DNA from 2 places in the Thermosipho sp. 1074 genome. Region 1 is predicted to be linked to the other one. Evidence: riboswitches for the same ligand, from Rfam matches in the RefSeq annotation. Region 1 holds a riboswitch; the other holds the start of a gene.

The links. A riboswitch is a leader RNA that binds a small molecule or an ion and turns the genes downstream of it on or off. The one in region 1 is predicted to bind cobalamin.
Region 2: another riboswitch for cobalamin. It lies ahead of XO08_RS00910 (succinate--CoA ligase subunit beta); the one in region 1 lies ahead of XO08_RS04950 (bifunctional adenosylcobinamide kinase/adenosylcobinamide-phosphate guanylyltransferase).

What each region holds. Positions count from the first base shown of each region.
Region 1 is NZ_LBEX01000015.1:154,219-162,244, reverse strand. It holds gene XO08_RS04980 (cob(I)yrinic acid a,c-diamide adenosyltransferase) at 31-531, opposite strand; gene XO08_RS04975 (aminotransferase class I/II-fold pyridoxal phosphate-dependent enzyme) at 497-1,498, opposite strand; gene cbiB (adenosylcobinamide-phosphate synthase CbiB) at 1,447-2,283, opposite strand; gene XO08_RS04965 (cobyric acid synthase) at 2,267-3,646, opposite strand; gene XO08_RS04960 (adenosylcobinamide-GDP ribazoletransferase) at 3,655-4,347, opposite strand; gene cbiR (cobamide remodeling phosphodiesterase CbiR) at 4,337-4,954, opposite strand; gene XO08_RS04950 (bifunctional adenosylcobinamide kinase/adenosylcobinamide-phosphate guanylyltransferase) at 4,951-5,448, opposite strand; cobalamin riboswitch at 5,502-5,667, opposite strand; tRNA gene XO08_RS04945 (tRNA-Pro) at 5,694-5,770, opposite strand; gene XO08_RS04940 (GGDEF domain-containing protein) at 5,845-7,320, shown strand; gene XO08_RS04935 (isoamylase) at 7,332-8,026, opposite strand, start outside.
Region 2 is NZ_LBEX01000003.1:112,176-120,201, forward strand. It holds gene XO08_RS00880 (DUF3783 domain-containing protein) at 1-144, opposite strand, end outside; gene XO08_RS00885 (methyl-accepting chemotaxis protein) at 162-1,028, opposite strand; gene XO08_RS00890 (MBL fold metallo-hydrolase) at 1,006-1,770, opposite strand; gene XO08_RS00895 (queuosine precursor transporter) at 1,938-2,570, shown strand; gene XO08_RS00900 (alkaline phosphatase) at 2,609-3,865, opposite strand; gene XO08_RS00905 (SHOCT domain-containing protein) at 4,043-4,306, shown strand; cobalamin riboswitch at 4,836-5,013, shown strand; gene XO08_RS00910 (succinate--CoA ligase subunit beta) at 5,068-6,084, shown strand; gene XO08_RS00915 (CoA-binding protein) at 6,081-6,920, shown strand; gene XO08_RS00920 (hypothetical protein) at 6,925-8,026, shown strand, end outside.

The sequences.
Region 1 (8,026 bases):
TTTCTTGCATTTTAATGGAAATATTTCCAATTAAAATTCTATTCCTTTTCTTGCTTTTATACCTTTTTTGTAATAATGTTTTATCTCGCGCATTTCCGTTACAAGGTCTGCTATATCAATAAACTCCTTTGGTGCATACCTACCAGTCAACACTATTTCTACATCTTTTATTTCTTTTAAAAATTTTAAAACCTCATCTACACTAATTAAATTGTAATAAATGGCAATATTTATTTCATCTAATATTACCACGTCATATTCATTTACTATTTCTTTTATCCTTTTAAATCCATTTTGTGCTGCATCTATATCTTCTTTTGTTGGCTTATTAAAAATAAAACAATTTCTTCCAAATTGTTCCACCGTTATGTTTGGAATATACTCTGGTACCTTTAATTCACTATATTCCATCCCCTTTACAAATTGACCTACAAAAACCCTTTTTCCGGCACATGCCGCCCTAAGTGCAAGTCCAAAAGCAGCAGTTGTCTTTCCCTTACCATCTCCCGTATAAACGTGAATCATAAACATCCCTCCATTTCTTTAAAGTATTTAAAAGCGCTTTATTATCTTCCTTATTTCTTATTCCAATACGTACCAAATTTAATCCAAAGTTTCTTGCATCTCTAACGTAAACTTTATTTTCAAGTGAAAAATCTAAAAATTTTTCTACACTTTTCACATCAATCAAAAAATAATTTGCATCTGATTTAACGTATATAAAATCTTCAAAAAGTTTTTTTTGAGCAACTATAAACTCATGTGTTTTTAAAGTAAAATCCTTCAAACCTTTTAAATTATCCAACAATTTTTCCAAAAAGGTATATCCCATTCCACCTACTCCCCACTCCATTCTATACCTTTTGAAAACATTCTCGAATTTTTTAGAAATCACATATCCTACCCTAATACCTGGTATTCCAAAAAACTTTGTAAAAGTCCTTATTCTTACAACATTTTCATAATCTATATCCACGCATTTTCCAACAAAATCAATAAATGCTTCATCGATAATAAAAATCACATCTTCATTTAATTTAATCAATTCATGCAGATCTTGATAAATACCTGTAGGATTGTTTGGGTTCCCTAAAAACACCGCAACTTTTTTGTTTTTTCTTTTTCCACATTTTATACTTTTCTCCAAAATATTTAAATCAAACTTCTTTTTTACAAAATACCAAGGACTATCTATATATTTTGATGAAAATTTTGCAACTTTAAAATAATCTAGATAGTTTGGACGTGGTATTATTACATACGCATCATTCAAAATATGATATCCAACTATGTGAAATGCTTCAGTTGCACCAGCAACAATAACTCCATTAAAATGTTTATAAAACTTTTCTTCAATCCATTGTATATATGTATATCTAAAAAGGTTTTCAAACGGAAGTTTTTCTATCCAACTTAACCTCAAAGGATTAACAGAAATTGAAAAATCTAATATATCTTTTTCTTTAATACCTCCATGACCATTATTAAAATTATCCATACAAATACCACCTTTTTATACAACTTTAATCCTCTATCTATATCTTCTCTCTCCACTTTTTTTCCTTCAAGTTTGTAAGTTCCCACCTTTTCAAATCCCAAATTTAACACACCAGCAAAAGCCGCCATGGGATACATTGCATTTATTTTTATTTTTCTGTATTTTTTTAGATATAAAATAGATTTAAAATTAAATGGAACAATAAGTATGGCTGTTAATCTTGCTGGTATAAAGTTCAAGATATCATCGCATCTTGCAGCAAATTTTCCAAACCATTCGTATCTTTTTGTTCTATATCCAAAAAGTGCATCATACGTATTAACTACCCTATAAATCAGCGCACCACAAACACCAAAGAGCAAATAATAAAATAACGGTGCTATTATGCTATCTGAAATATTTTCAGAAAGACTTTCAAGTGCCGCAGAGTACAGCTGATTTTTGTTAAGCATTGAAACATCTCTACTGACAATAAAAGATACGTGTCTTTTTAGAACCTTCTCATCGTCTGTTTTACACCGTTCCACATGTCTATACAAAGCCTTTATAGAAAAAGTCGACGAAAGAAAATATATACCAAAAAATTCACTAACTTTCATAGTTAATCTACAAACAAAAAACCAAAAAAATAGCTCTAATAATAAAGAAAACATTCCCCAAAAAAATCTAAAATTTTTCATCTTTTCTATTCTTTTTCCTAAAAACCCCATGTAAATAACTGGATGAATAATACTTGGAAACTCACCTAAAACTAAATCCACCAACAAACTAAAGACCAATAACATTTTCTATCTCCTTTATGTCTATCTGCCCTATTATGTAATCACTTACCCTATCTATTTCTTCTTCAAGCGTAAACAATGACAAATCTTTTGTATTATACCCTCTATTTTTTCTAATGTAATTTAAAAACTTTTTCAAAAATTCTTTATTTTTAAACAAATTATGTGTATAGCCTCCAAATATCCTTCCCTTAATAGCTCCATCTAATTTTCCGTTATCGTATAACAAAAAAGGACTCTCATGCGATATTGTTCTTCCATGGTGAATTTCAAAACCTTCTACATCCGTATTAAAAAGCATTTCCTTTGCAACTATATTCCTCAAAATTTTTGTCTCTAAGAAAATTGTTTTTAAGTTTAAGTATCCCAATCCCTCATAGCATTTACCATTGTATACAATCTTTTTTCCCAACATCTGATATCCACCACATATTCCAAGTAAAAAGGCTCCATTTAAAAGTGCTCCATTTATTTGATCTTTCCTTTGTTTTACCCATTCTAAATCAAAGATAGTTGACTTTGTTCCGGGAATTATAACTAAATCCACATCTTCACGAATGTTTTCAACAAATTTTGCATTTGTATTTAAAAATAAAGGTTCAAATTCAAAAGAATTTGAAATATGAGGAAGTTTTAAAATATCCACTTTTAAATCACCAATTCCCTCTTTTTCAAAAAACAGGTCTTCTTCAGGAAGATAGTGTTTAAAGTATTCCACTGTTCCAAAATATTTTAAATTAAACCTTTCACCAAATTTTTTGGGAGAGTCTCCAAGAACAGATTTATCCCCTCTAAACTTGTTAAAAATAAAGCCCTTAACAATGCTTTTTTCAAACTTACCAAATAACACCATAGCACCTGCTATCTGTGCAAACGCCCCACCCATTTCAATATTAGATATCAAAATCACCGGTGCATTTACCGCCTTTGCAATCGCCATATTTGAAATATCCTTTATATTTATTTCAGCTGCACTTCCAGAACCTTCAATTATTACCAACTCATGTTTTTCCAACAACTTGTACAATGCTTTTAATGCTTGATCTAAAATCCATTCTTTATCTGAATACATATACTTTTTACTTTCCACATTTTTTATTGGCTTTCCATTTACTACTAATTGAACACCCTCTACATCTGGCTTTAAAAGTATGGGATTCATTAATACACTAGGCTTTTTATTACAAGCAACTGCTTGGACATATTGAGCAACTGCCATCTCTCCTTCTTCTTTACTTACCACACTGTTTAAGGATATATTTTGTGCCTTAAACGGCACTACATCTAAACCTTTTTTTGTAAAATATCTACATAAAGCTGTGGAAATAATAGACTTTCCAACGTTTGAAGCAGTCCCCTGGATCATTAATACCACTATATCACCCCCAAAATCACTAAGAGTAACTCACTTGTTATAATACAAGTTGCCCCCAAAACATCCCCTGTAATACCACCTATCTTTTTTTTAGATATAATGCTCATAAAATAGGAAAATAAAAAAGTAATAAAAAACGACACGACAAAGTATTTTACGATAAACAATAAAGGCATTAAAAACACGGTTGAATAAATTAAATTTTTCCTTTCAAATGGATAAAATATAGCACCAAGTCCTTTTTCTTTGGCAGGTTTTGAAAAAGCCATCAACGAAACCATAGCATACCTTCCAAACACCGAAGAGTAAAAAAAGAAAGTTGGTGAAAGTGTAAAATACAGATTCCAAAATATAACAATATACAATGCCCCAAAAAACACGGCAAAAGCCCCAACGTCTCCTTTAGACATTATTTCAAGTCGTTTCTCCTTATTTGATTGATTCAAAAAGCCATCTATTGTATCCAAAAATCCATCAAAATGAAAGAGATCAAAAAAATAATATCCCAAAATTAAGAAAATTATTTTAACAAAAAAATTTTCAAAATAACCCCCTAAGAAAAAAATAATCCCGGGAATATATCCCACAAGTGGGAAATACCCGGGAATGTTTTTCATCCTTCTTCCAGAATATCTAACTTTAATTGGAATCCTAGATATAAACGCCAACGAAAGTAAAAAATCATAAATCAAAACTATCCCTCCAAAGAGTTAGTGAATGCAAAAAATCTCTTAAGTCAAATACTTCAAAACACACATACTCTAAATTTGGTGAATATTTCAACTTTTTCCTTATTACTTCCAAAGTATCTTTGTCCAATTTAAGATGGTCTTTCCCATTTGAAACACCCATGACATGGTATTCTATTGAATTTTTTAAAAAATTCTCCGTAACCTTTGTCCCAAGCAAATGATGTCCTATGTCAAAAACTGTCCTATCGTGTAAAAAAATATCTTCTTTCAAATTTTCAACTAATATCTTCTCAGATTTTTTTAAAAACACCTCTATACCATCTAACGGATGTACGATGTAATTTGAAATTTCCAATCTACTATTTTCAAAAAAACAAAAGGCTTTTTCAACGTTAAAAATACAATCTGTTGGTAAGTGAACGTTATACTCCAGATTAAATTCTTCTGCTATTTCCTTTAAATCTTCTATTTCGTTCAAAAAAATATTCTTTGTATTTGTATCCCAGCTAAACACCAAAAACTCCACAAAATCCACCTTATCTGCTATAACTTTTACATTTTCAAGATAAGTGCCTGGAAAAAGCCAAGAAGTAGTTCCTAACTTCACTTTAATTCCACCCCTATCCCCGATACCATCAAATAGACTTTTTGTGCTATTTTTGCAATATCTTTATTTAAAAGTCCTAGTCTTTCTACATATTCTCTTACTTGTTTGTTTTCTGGAATTATTCCCCACCCCACCTCATTCGTTACACAAACCAATGTATAATCAACTTTTTTAATACTTTTTAAAAATTTTTCTAAATAATTTTCTATATCTTTCTTGTAATAGTAAAGATTTCCAAGATACGTGGTAATACAATCCAAAATAGCAAATTCATATTTTCCATTTAAACCTTCAATTACTTTATCTACTTCAACAGGTTCTTCAAAGGTGTCAAAACCTTTTCTTTCACTTTTATGACGGTTTATCCTATTTCTCATCTCCTCATCAAAAGGAACCCCTGTTGCAATAAATGCTTTTTTCTTGTAACGTCTTGAGAGGTCAAGCGCAAAACTACTTTTTCCAGACTTAACCCCACCAGTTACTAAAATAACCACCCTTTATCCCCCCAAAATAAAACAAATTTTTCCCACATTGCCCTAGCAATGGGGAAATATCATTTACTACAGGTAGGTCTCCCGGCTCCCGGATCATCCTACTTTCTGCGCCTTCCCAGGTTTTACCCAGTGGCACTTGCAGATTTCGTCCCCGGTTACGGTTGCTGGGCAGCTTCGGATTTTCACCGAATTCCCTTAACCTGCAGTATTGAATATTTAAAAAATGGCCGGTAAAACCGGCCAACTGGTCGGGGTGACTGGACTTGAACCAGCGACCTCTTGCGCCCCATGCAAGCGCGCTAGCCAACTGCGCTACACCCCGTTATTCTACCTTATATTATATTACATCTAAAAAAATGTGTCAAATTATGCTAAAATACTTTTGGAGGGATTTAAATGATAAAATTTTATTTAAAGTACTTTCTATATACTCTTCTTATCTTTTTAACCTTGTTTTACATATTTTATTCTCTTGGCAATCCAAAAGGCATTGAAATTTCTAGAATAAATAATACAACTTTACCAAAAGTTATTATACTAAAGGCCTTTAAAACTATATCCTTTCAAATACCCGTACCTAAAAATTCAAAATACGTATTTTTTCCATTCATAGAAGGTTCTTCTTTTTCCATTAAAAACAACAATTTTCCAATATTTACATTTGGTCTTGGAAAATCTGGACGTACGTGGTATACTCCATTTTTGATACCTATACCAAAGGGTGTAGATGTTCTTACTTTGGAAATTTCAGGAGTTTATTCAATAGGTCTTGGAAAGTTCTTTTTTATAAACGAATCAGAAATATGGAAATATTCTATTTTGAAGTTCCTAACCGACAACTTTTTAAATATTTCAATTGGTCTTATTTCAACATTGGGTTTTCTTTTGTATTTACTTTCGAAAAACACCGGAATAACTAGACAAAAAGCGTATAAATATTTTGCGTTTTCTAGTTTTTTGGCAATTATATGGTTATTGGATGTTATTAGCTTCGAACACTTTTTTTATTCACTTAGGAAATTATTTATCTCCTGTGCTTATCTCTCATTTACATTTTTAATGCGCGGGATCGATTTATATAATTTTTCAACAATACAAAAAAATACAAAAAGATTCTCCTACTTAAATATTCTGGCAAGTATATTACCACTCTTTACAGTCACACCCCAACAATTAAAAACTCTTACGATTTTCATATCCCCTATATTAATACTCAATGGTATATTTATCTTGTACAAAATTGTAAAGTCATACGTCTCGCAAAACGTAACGTTCGCAAGCCTTTTTGCAATAACAATTATATTTGACAGTATAGTACTTTTCTTTAATCTTCCGTTCAGAATGCTTTCACCATTTGGAATTATATCGTTATTTTTAAGCTTTGCCTCAAGTATTATACTAGAATACAAAGAAAAGATTCACGAATTAAATGTAATATATGCAAGAAGCCTGATTGATCCCCTAACAGGGGCATGTAATAGGGGTTTTTTAGGAAATATAAAACTAGAAAAAAACGATATATTGATATTTATAGATCTCAACAAATTTAAATATATAAATGATACATATGGGCATGACAAAGGGGATGAAATACTAAAAAAACTTTCAAGTATAATTAAAAGCAACTTAAAATCTTCGGATATATTTGTACGTATGGGGGGAGATGAATTTTTAATTATCTTAAAAAATTCCACAAAAAAAGAAGCAGAAAAACTCATCAAAAAAATTCACAATGAATTTAACAAATCCTCGGAACTTTCACCAACTTTTTCATGGGGAATAACAAATATTGAAGGTTCCCTTAAACAATCAATAAGAACCGCAGATGATCTCATGTATAAAATGAAAGGTGAAAAAAAAGCCTCTCAATAGAGAGGCTTTTTTCATTTTAATCCAACCGTTAATTTTCCATCTTTTTTATAAACCTGGAAAAATCCATTTTTCCCACCAAATCCGTCATCTACAAAGGCAGGTGCATTGGGATCAGTAACCCAATTTGTACCATTTACCACAAATTTATACTGATAATCTCCCTCACTTAATTCTAAAACGGCTTCCCAAACACCATCGTCAACTTCATAACATTCGGTCTCTTCTGCATTCCAATTATTAAAATTACCCGCTATCGTTACATAATCTGCATCTTTATACTCAAAACGTATCACTACATATCCTTCATCATCTACAAACATCTTTTTTGGGTCAAAATTCTTGTTTACCTCTTTTTTATTCTCTTTCTTTTCCTCGCCTTTTAAAACCACTAATCTTCCATCCTTTTCAACTAAAGTAAAAATACCATTTTTCCCTCCAAATCCATCATCTACATATCCCGGTGCTTCTGGGTCTTCCTTCCAATTCTTTCCATCAATTACATATTTATACTGATACGTACCGGGCTCTAATTTTAAAGAAATCTTCCATACACCCTCCTCTTTTTCCATTGCAATGGAACTTGAAGACCAATTATTAAAAGTTCCTGCAAGGTATACAACTTTTGCATCTACCGCCTCTTTAAAAGTAAATACAACCTTATCATCTTTAACTAAAACTGCTGAAAAATTCAAAACGGAAAAAATCA
Region 2 (8,026 bases), on a different contig from region 1:
GGAAAGTTTCCAATTCAAATTAGTTGGGGTGGTAGTTGCAAAAATCAACTCCTTTTCTGGAAAATTTTCCTTTAATATCTTCATTACTTTAAATATATCATCTTTTTCAAATCCGTGTAATATAACAAACCTTTTGTCCTCCATATAATCTCACTCCTAGACTATAATTTCAAGTCTTTTAATGACTTTTGGGAATTCACAATAGACTTTATCACTTCTACTATAACACTAAATTCATTAGACGTCTCTGATAATATATTAACCGATTCAGACAAAACTGTTGATTCTTCTTTTAAATTTTCCTCAGTTATATTAAGTAAATTTCTAGAGTTTTCCATAACTTTAATGTTATCTTTCATGTAATCCATGGAATTTGCCAAAGCATTTTGTACCGCATCAAAAAGCTTTTGAATCTCATTTAAAGAACCAAGTGAATCCTTTATAGAAGTAGATATTTCCGCAATAATTTTTGATATATTATTTGATGCACTTTGAGATTCCTCTGCAAGTTTTTGGATTTCTGAAGCAACCACTGCAAATCCTCTTCCGTATTCTCCGGCCCTTGCTGCTTCAATTGAAGCGTTTAAAGCTAATAAATTTGTTTGTTTTGCAATCTTTTGTATAGCCTTCACCAAATCTCCAACTTTGCTAAATTTTTCAAAAGTTTCCGATGTTTTTTGTATAGTCTCACTAAATTTATTTGAAACTGTATTTACATCTGTTCCAAGATTTTTTAAATCATTATCTATCTTTTTATTTATTTCATAGGCATTTTCTATATTTTTCAATATCTCATTACTTTCCCTTGAAAAATTCCCCAAAAGATTATCAATATCTTTGCTTAGCTTTTCAAATCTTTCCGTTATTTTCTCAATTTCCCCTTTTATTTCAGAAATCCTTGAAACTAAAACCTCATCTAATTGATCCATAAAGGATAACATTAAATTTTGCACGTAAAAAGCAGAAGAAAGTGTATTTAACGTATCTTTATCTATCTTCATATTATCATCTCCCGTAAAATTCTTCAATTATGTCAACTCCACATTTTAAGTTTTTAAACCAATTTAAAAAATCTCTTGCTGCTTTATCTTTTAACAATGTTCCATGTTGAGGAGCAATTATAGAAATCTCATATTTTGAAACCATATTCACCCACTTACTACAAGCCTTGTTTGAACTCATATACCTTTTGTGAAATCCTTCCATGTATTCCAACAATTCACCAAAATTATCCTCAATCATTTGTACTCTTTTATTAAACGGTAAAACAGAAACACCGATATCACCCGAAAAGAGAATTTTCGAAATAGGATCATATACATTAAAATTTCCAGGTGCGTGTAAAAAATGGGCCGGAATAAAATCTAATTTATATCCGCTAAAATTCATATTAACATTGCCTTTATCTTTAATTCCAACAACTCTTCTTTTATCATACACACCAAAATGTGGTAAAAATCTCACCCAAAGTTCAGATATATATATTTTTGCATTAGTAGCTATAGAAAGCCACATTGTAACACCAGAAGATACATCGGGATCCTGGTGAGAATAAAAAATACCTTCTATATTCTTCGGAGATATTATCTCTGAGACATTTGCAAGTACTCTCGGAAAGACATGTGCACCACCTGGATCAAGCAAAAAACCTTTATTTCCATGGACGATTAAATACTGATTTGTAGGTACTAAACCACCTTCTTCTGTTTCTTCCCAGCCAAGTAAATAATATTTATGTTCACCGTCATCGTACAAACACAAATTTTTCATATTTGCACCTCCTTCTACCGCTTTATATTATATTATACCAGATATCTAAAACTACCAATTAAGATACTCTTACAATTTTAACAGATTTTACAATATTTTTACTTGAAAAAAAGGTAATTACATTATAGAATTAAATGCTAAAAATTTGAGATAAAAGGAGGAAAAAGATGGAAAAATACTATGAAAAGCTCATTACACTTTCTGGGATTTTTACCGCCGTTATTATAATCTCAAACATTATTGCAGGCAAATTGGTTAATATAGGTCCTTTTGTTATCACTTTATCTGTATTAATATATCCTCTAAGTTTTGGGATATCAAACATAGTATTTGAGATATATGGAGAAAAAATCGCAAAAAAGGTCATCAAGATTGGATTTATATCGTCTTTAATATTGGTTATTTATTCTTATATTGTAATTCTTTATCCACCTGCAAGTATTTTTAACAAAAACACCGCTTATGTAGCTGTATTTAATTCTACTCCGAGAATAATTCTTGCTAGTTTTTTTGCTTATCTTTCCGCACAATATACAAACGTTTGGGCATTTAACTTGCCCAAAAGGTTATTTAAAATAAATAACGTAATATTTAGAAATACATTTTCAATGGTTATAACTCAACTAGTTGACTCTATAGTATTTGTTTTAGTTTCTTTCTTATGGACTTATGATCTAAATGTATTAATGAACATGGTAATATCCCAATATATCGTAAAGTTAATACTCTCGAGTCTAAATAGCCCAATAATAAACATAAGTATTCAAAGATTAAAAAAAGACCTGGCATTTGAAGAATAACCCGCAAAAGTTGCGGGTTATTCTTTTATTTTCTTCATTTAAAACTCACGTGAAAGAGAATATCCAAGTAATCTTGATATTATCCTTGGTATATCCGTGTTGTCCATAAATCCATTGAAATTTTCCGCACCTGGACCAAACGCAAATATTGGAACTGGAGCTGCCGTATGTTTATAAGCAGTCCAACCAACAAGTGCTTTTTCGCTTAATATTCTTCCAAGCAAACTTGCTGCTTTATATGGATTACTTGAATTTTTTGTTTGTTTTAATAATTGAATTTCCTTATCTGAAAGTTCAACGTTGAAATAACGCTTTATGGTTTTCCTAAATTCTTCTTCATTGTTAACATCGTAGTTTTTCATTATCCAGTCTGCTGTCTTTTTATACCCTTTTATTACATCTATATATAATGAATATTCTCCTGTTGAAAGACCTAACCCTCCTGTTTCATGATCACTTGTAATAACAATTAACGTATTTGGATGTGTTTCAAGAAATTTTAATGCCACTTCCACTGCTTTATCAAATTCCATTACTTCTTTCCACACACCATATACATCATTTCCGTGGGCTTCCCAATCAATTTGTGAACCCTCTACCATTAAGAAAAATGGCTTTTCATCTTTGGAAAGTAGGCAAAGTGCCTTTTCGACCATTTCATAAAGCATAGGTTGTTCATCTGTACGCTCACTTGCTGCATTTAAATGACTATCAGAAAAAAGTGCTAATAATTTATCTCCTGTATAATTCGCAAGTTCAGATTTACTTTTAATATAGTCAAACCCCTTTTCACTTACTATCTTCTCATCAAAATATTTCCAACCTCCCCCCATCACCACATCTAACTTACTATTTAACAGCTGATTTGCAAGTGTCTTTTCATCTTTTCTAGTTTTTACATGTCCATAAAAAGCACCAGGAGTCGCATGTGTAACTCTACAAGTTACAACTATTCCCGTTTTCATACCATATTTTGAAGCTATCTCAAAAATAGTTGGGACTATTGTTCCATCTGGGAGCATACCAATCATACCATTATTTGTTTTAAAACCAGTGGCTAGGGCAGTACCTGCAGCTGCAGAATCTGTAACAAGTGAGTTTGCAGAGTATGTTGTAACATAACCAACAAAAGGTGATTTCATAATATTTAATGTTTTTCCTTCAAGAAGACTTGCCAAAACCAGATGATTAATTCCCATTCCATCACCTATGAAGTATATAACATTCTTTACTCCAAAATTGCCAAAAACCACAACCATAAAAAACAAAATTAAAATACTGAAGAACTTTTTCATGATCCTCACCTCCCGATTTTTCATATCAGTAAAGAGTTTTACAAAAAAATATTTACCATTTTTTTAATTTTATAAAGAAAGTTAAACTCACAAATCTTAAAAAAACTTGAAATTCTAAGTTTTTTTTAAGTTTTAATCTGTATAAATAAAGTAGAAACAAATAGGAGGTGATTTTTGATGTACTGGTATCATAGACCCTTTATTTGGCACAGTGGATGGTTTAGTTGGATAGCCCCAGTTATAGGCCTAATTGTTTTAATCTTTTTTTCATTCTTAATTTACAAATTAATCAAAAACTCTGAAAAACATCCAGATTTTCGCTATGAAAAAAATTTTGAAACATACGATAACAGTCTAAAAATTTTGAACGAAAGACTTGCCAAAGGTGAAATTGGCGAAGAGGAATACAAAAAATTAAAAAACCTTATCCTAAAACACTAACTTTAAAAATCAATAATGAAAATAAAGTGAGGCGTTAGTAAAGCGCCTCATTCTAAATACTTATTATCTCTTGTAATTTTCTTACTCTATGTTTCGAATTTTGTTTATCTTAACTCATAATTTTTTCTTTAAATATAACAAGTCTTGAATCAATATATATAATTTTCGTAACCTCTTTTCTAAAACTTCATAATTTTTCTTTTATCTTTTTCATTCATTATTTAAAAAAACAATAAAGTCTTTTCTAAATATTAAAAATTACTTTCTTGGAAAAATAAAGTAAGCAGAAAGTTCTTTTTATCCAAATGTTTGAAATATAAAAAAATCTAAATTTCAATAAATCAAAAGTCTTTTCCTCTTCTCTATCTTCATTTTTATATAAGTCTTTGTATAGCTATTTTTAAACATATTACCAAATAATGATATTTTTTGTATTTTTTTCCAATTTAAATTCAAAATAATATACGTCTAATCTGATTTTTTTATTTTCAATTTTTAAAACTTGATGATATAATAACATTGAAAATTAAATACAACGTGGAATAAAGGTGCCTATGGCTTAATAGGGAAACTGGTGAAAAACCAGTGCGGCCCCGCCACCGTAACTGGGGACGAAAGCCACAACCAGCCACTGGGGAAACCTGGGAAGGCGTGGTAAGTAGGAAGATCCAGGAGCCGGGAGACCTGCCTTTATTCCAACGTATTTCTCAATCTCGCGGGTAGATTGAGAAAAATTTTTTTGCGAAACGGGAGGTGTGAAAGTGAAAATTCATGAATTTGTAGGAAAAAGGATATTAAAAGAGGGGGGGATCTCTGTTCCTGAAAGTTATCTTATTTCCAATGATAGGGAAATTGAAGTGAAATTTTTACCTGCTGTCCTGAAAAGTCAGGTGCTTGTTGGAGGCAGAATGAAAGCTGGAGGAATTTTATTTGCACAAAACAAAGATGAATTTTTAAAATTCTCAAAAAAACTACTGCACAAAAAAATAATGGGTGAAACACCTTATGGAGTTCTAGTTGAAAAAATGGTAAATATCGAAAAAGAATACTACTTATCTTTATACATCGATAGATATGAAAAAGAAATAAAAATATTATTCTCACACTTTGGCGGAATTGATATAGAAGATAATAAAGATAAAATTGAACGACATAGTTTATCAGATATCCAAAAACTTCCAAAAAAAATCCAACCAATAGTCCAAAAATTACACAAAATAATGAAAGAAAAAGATTTAACTCTTTTGGAAATAAATCCATTAGTAAAAACAAAAGAAGGAAATATAATGGCACTTGATGCCGTATTACACTTAGATGATAATGCGATTTTTAGGCAACAATGGGCAAAAAAATTTGTACATGAAGAATATCCTTTTCATTTTGTAAAACTCGATGGTGATATTGGAGTAATTGGCTGTGGAGCAGGTATAGTAATGGCAACAATGGATGCAATAAGTTTGTATGGAGGTAAACCTGCAAATTTTCTTGATCTTGGTGGAGGTGCAGATACAAAAACTACAATTAAAGCGCTTGAACTTTTAAAATCTCTTTCGTTAAAAAATATTGTCCTAAATATATTTGGTGGAATAACAAAATGCGATGAAATAGCAAAAGCGATTGTAAGTTTCAAAGAAAAAAATGATGATATAAAACTTTTTGTTAGAATTACTGGAACTAACGAAAATGAAGCAAAAAAAATTTTAAAAGAACACAATATTCACTTTTTTGACGATATGTATGAAATGATCAAAAGTGCTGTAAAGGGGGACTTCGTATGATAAATGGTACAGAAAGAGTATGTGTACAAGGTATAACTGGAAAGTATGGTAGTTTCCACACAAAAAAAATGTTAAAATACGGCACAAACATAGTATGTGGTGTCTCAAAAAATACAAAGATAAAAGAAATTGAACATGTTCCTGTTCTTCATAACATGTACGATGCTGTTGAAAAATTCAGTTGTGATACGAGTATTGTATTTGTACCGGCAAAATTTGCCAAAGACGCAATATTTGAAGCAATAGATGCGGGAATTAAAAAGATCATAACCATTACAGAACACATTCCACAAATGGATATGCTAGAAATATACAAATACGCAAAATCAAAGAATGTTACCTTTGTAGGTCCAAATTGTCCTGGAATTATTTTACCAGGTGTTTCTAAGATTGGAATAATGCCTGAAAACGCATTTAAACCAGGGGATGTTGCAATAATTTCCAAAAGTGGTACTCTAATGTATGAGATAGCAAACTTTATCTCAAAAAAATCAACAGGAATTAAAATTGGCATAGGATTAGGTGGAGATCCCATAATCGGCACAAGTGTTTACGAAGCACTTTTGTATGTTTCAAAACTTAATCCAAGAAAAATAATAATAATAAGCGAAATTGGTGGTAATGAAGAAATTTTAGACGTGGAAAGATTTCTAAATAAAGGGTACAATTCTAATATACAATTTTTCTTTGCTGGAAGAACAGCTCCAAAGGGAAAAAGAATGGGGCATGCTGGTGCAATTGTCGAAGGTTTAGAAGGTACAATAGAATTTAAAGAAAAAAAATTAGAAAATTTAAACATTCCAGTAGCAAAATACATAGAAAACTTATTGGGGTGATCAAATGCTAAATCCTTATCTTTTATTGTTTTTAAGCATTTTTTTCGGGATGTTGTTGGGAAACTTAAAGATCAAAAATTTCAAATTAGGAACTTCTGGAACACTTTTTAGTGGTTTATTTTTTGGCTGGTTATTTCCACATTTTGTTTCTTCAGAAAAATCTTTTCAAAATACTTTTAACATTTTTTTTCAATTTTCTCTTATACTTTTTGTGACATCTATTGGCTTAATAGCATCAAAAGAAATAAAAGAAATATTGAAAAAATACGGCATGAAGTTTCTCATACTCTCACTTACAATAACTTTTTCAGGTTTCTTACTCACTGTTACATTTATTTTAATTCTAAAACTTAATCCATATAACCTAATAGGTGTATTTTCAGGAAGTCTCACAAGCTCACCTGGTCTTGCCACAGCTCTTGAAAGTGTGAATCACACAAGCGAAGTGGTATTTGGATATACAGTTGGTTATATACCAGGCGTACTTGCCGTTATTTTCTCCATATACTTAATACCATCAATCTTCAAAATAAAAATATCACAACAAAAAAAATTACCGGAAAACAAAAAAGAAGCAAAAGAAAAAACGTTCAACTTGTTATCATATTCTTTAGTTATTGCAATAGGAATTATTATAGGTAATATCCCATTAAATCTTGGCTTTTCAACTATAAAGTTGGGAATTACAGGTGGCCTATTAATATCTTCACTTACACTTGGTTCTATAGGAAATATTGGAAAAATAAATTTTTCTTTCAACACCGATCTTCTGAAAAATATTCAGAATCTTGGGCTTGTAATGTTTCTATCATCAATAGGCCTTAAATCAGGATACAAAGTAATTGAAAATTTTAATGGATATAGTTTGATCTTAATGGTTATATCATTAATAATAGCATTATTTTCTATATTCATCGGCTTTTTCCTGGGAAAATACGTATTCAAATTGGATTGGGAAATTTTAGCCGGTGCTATAACTGGTGGTATGACAAGTACTCCAGGACTTGGAGCAGCTCTAGAATCTACAAAAAGTAACCTAGCAGTTGCAGGATACGGTGCAACATATCCTTTCGCCTTATTGGGCATGGTTGTATTTAACAAAATAT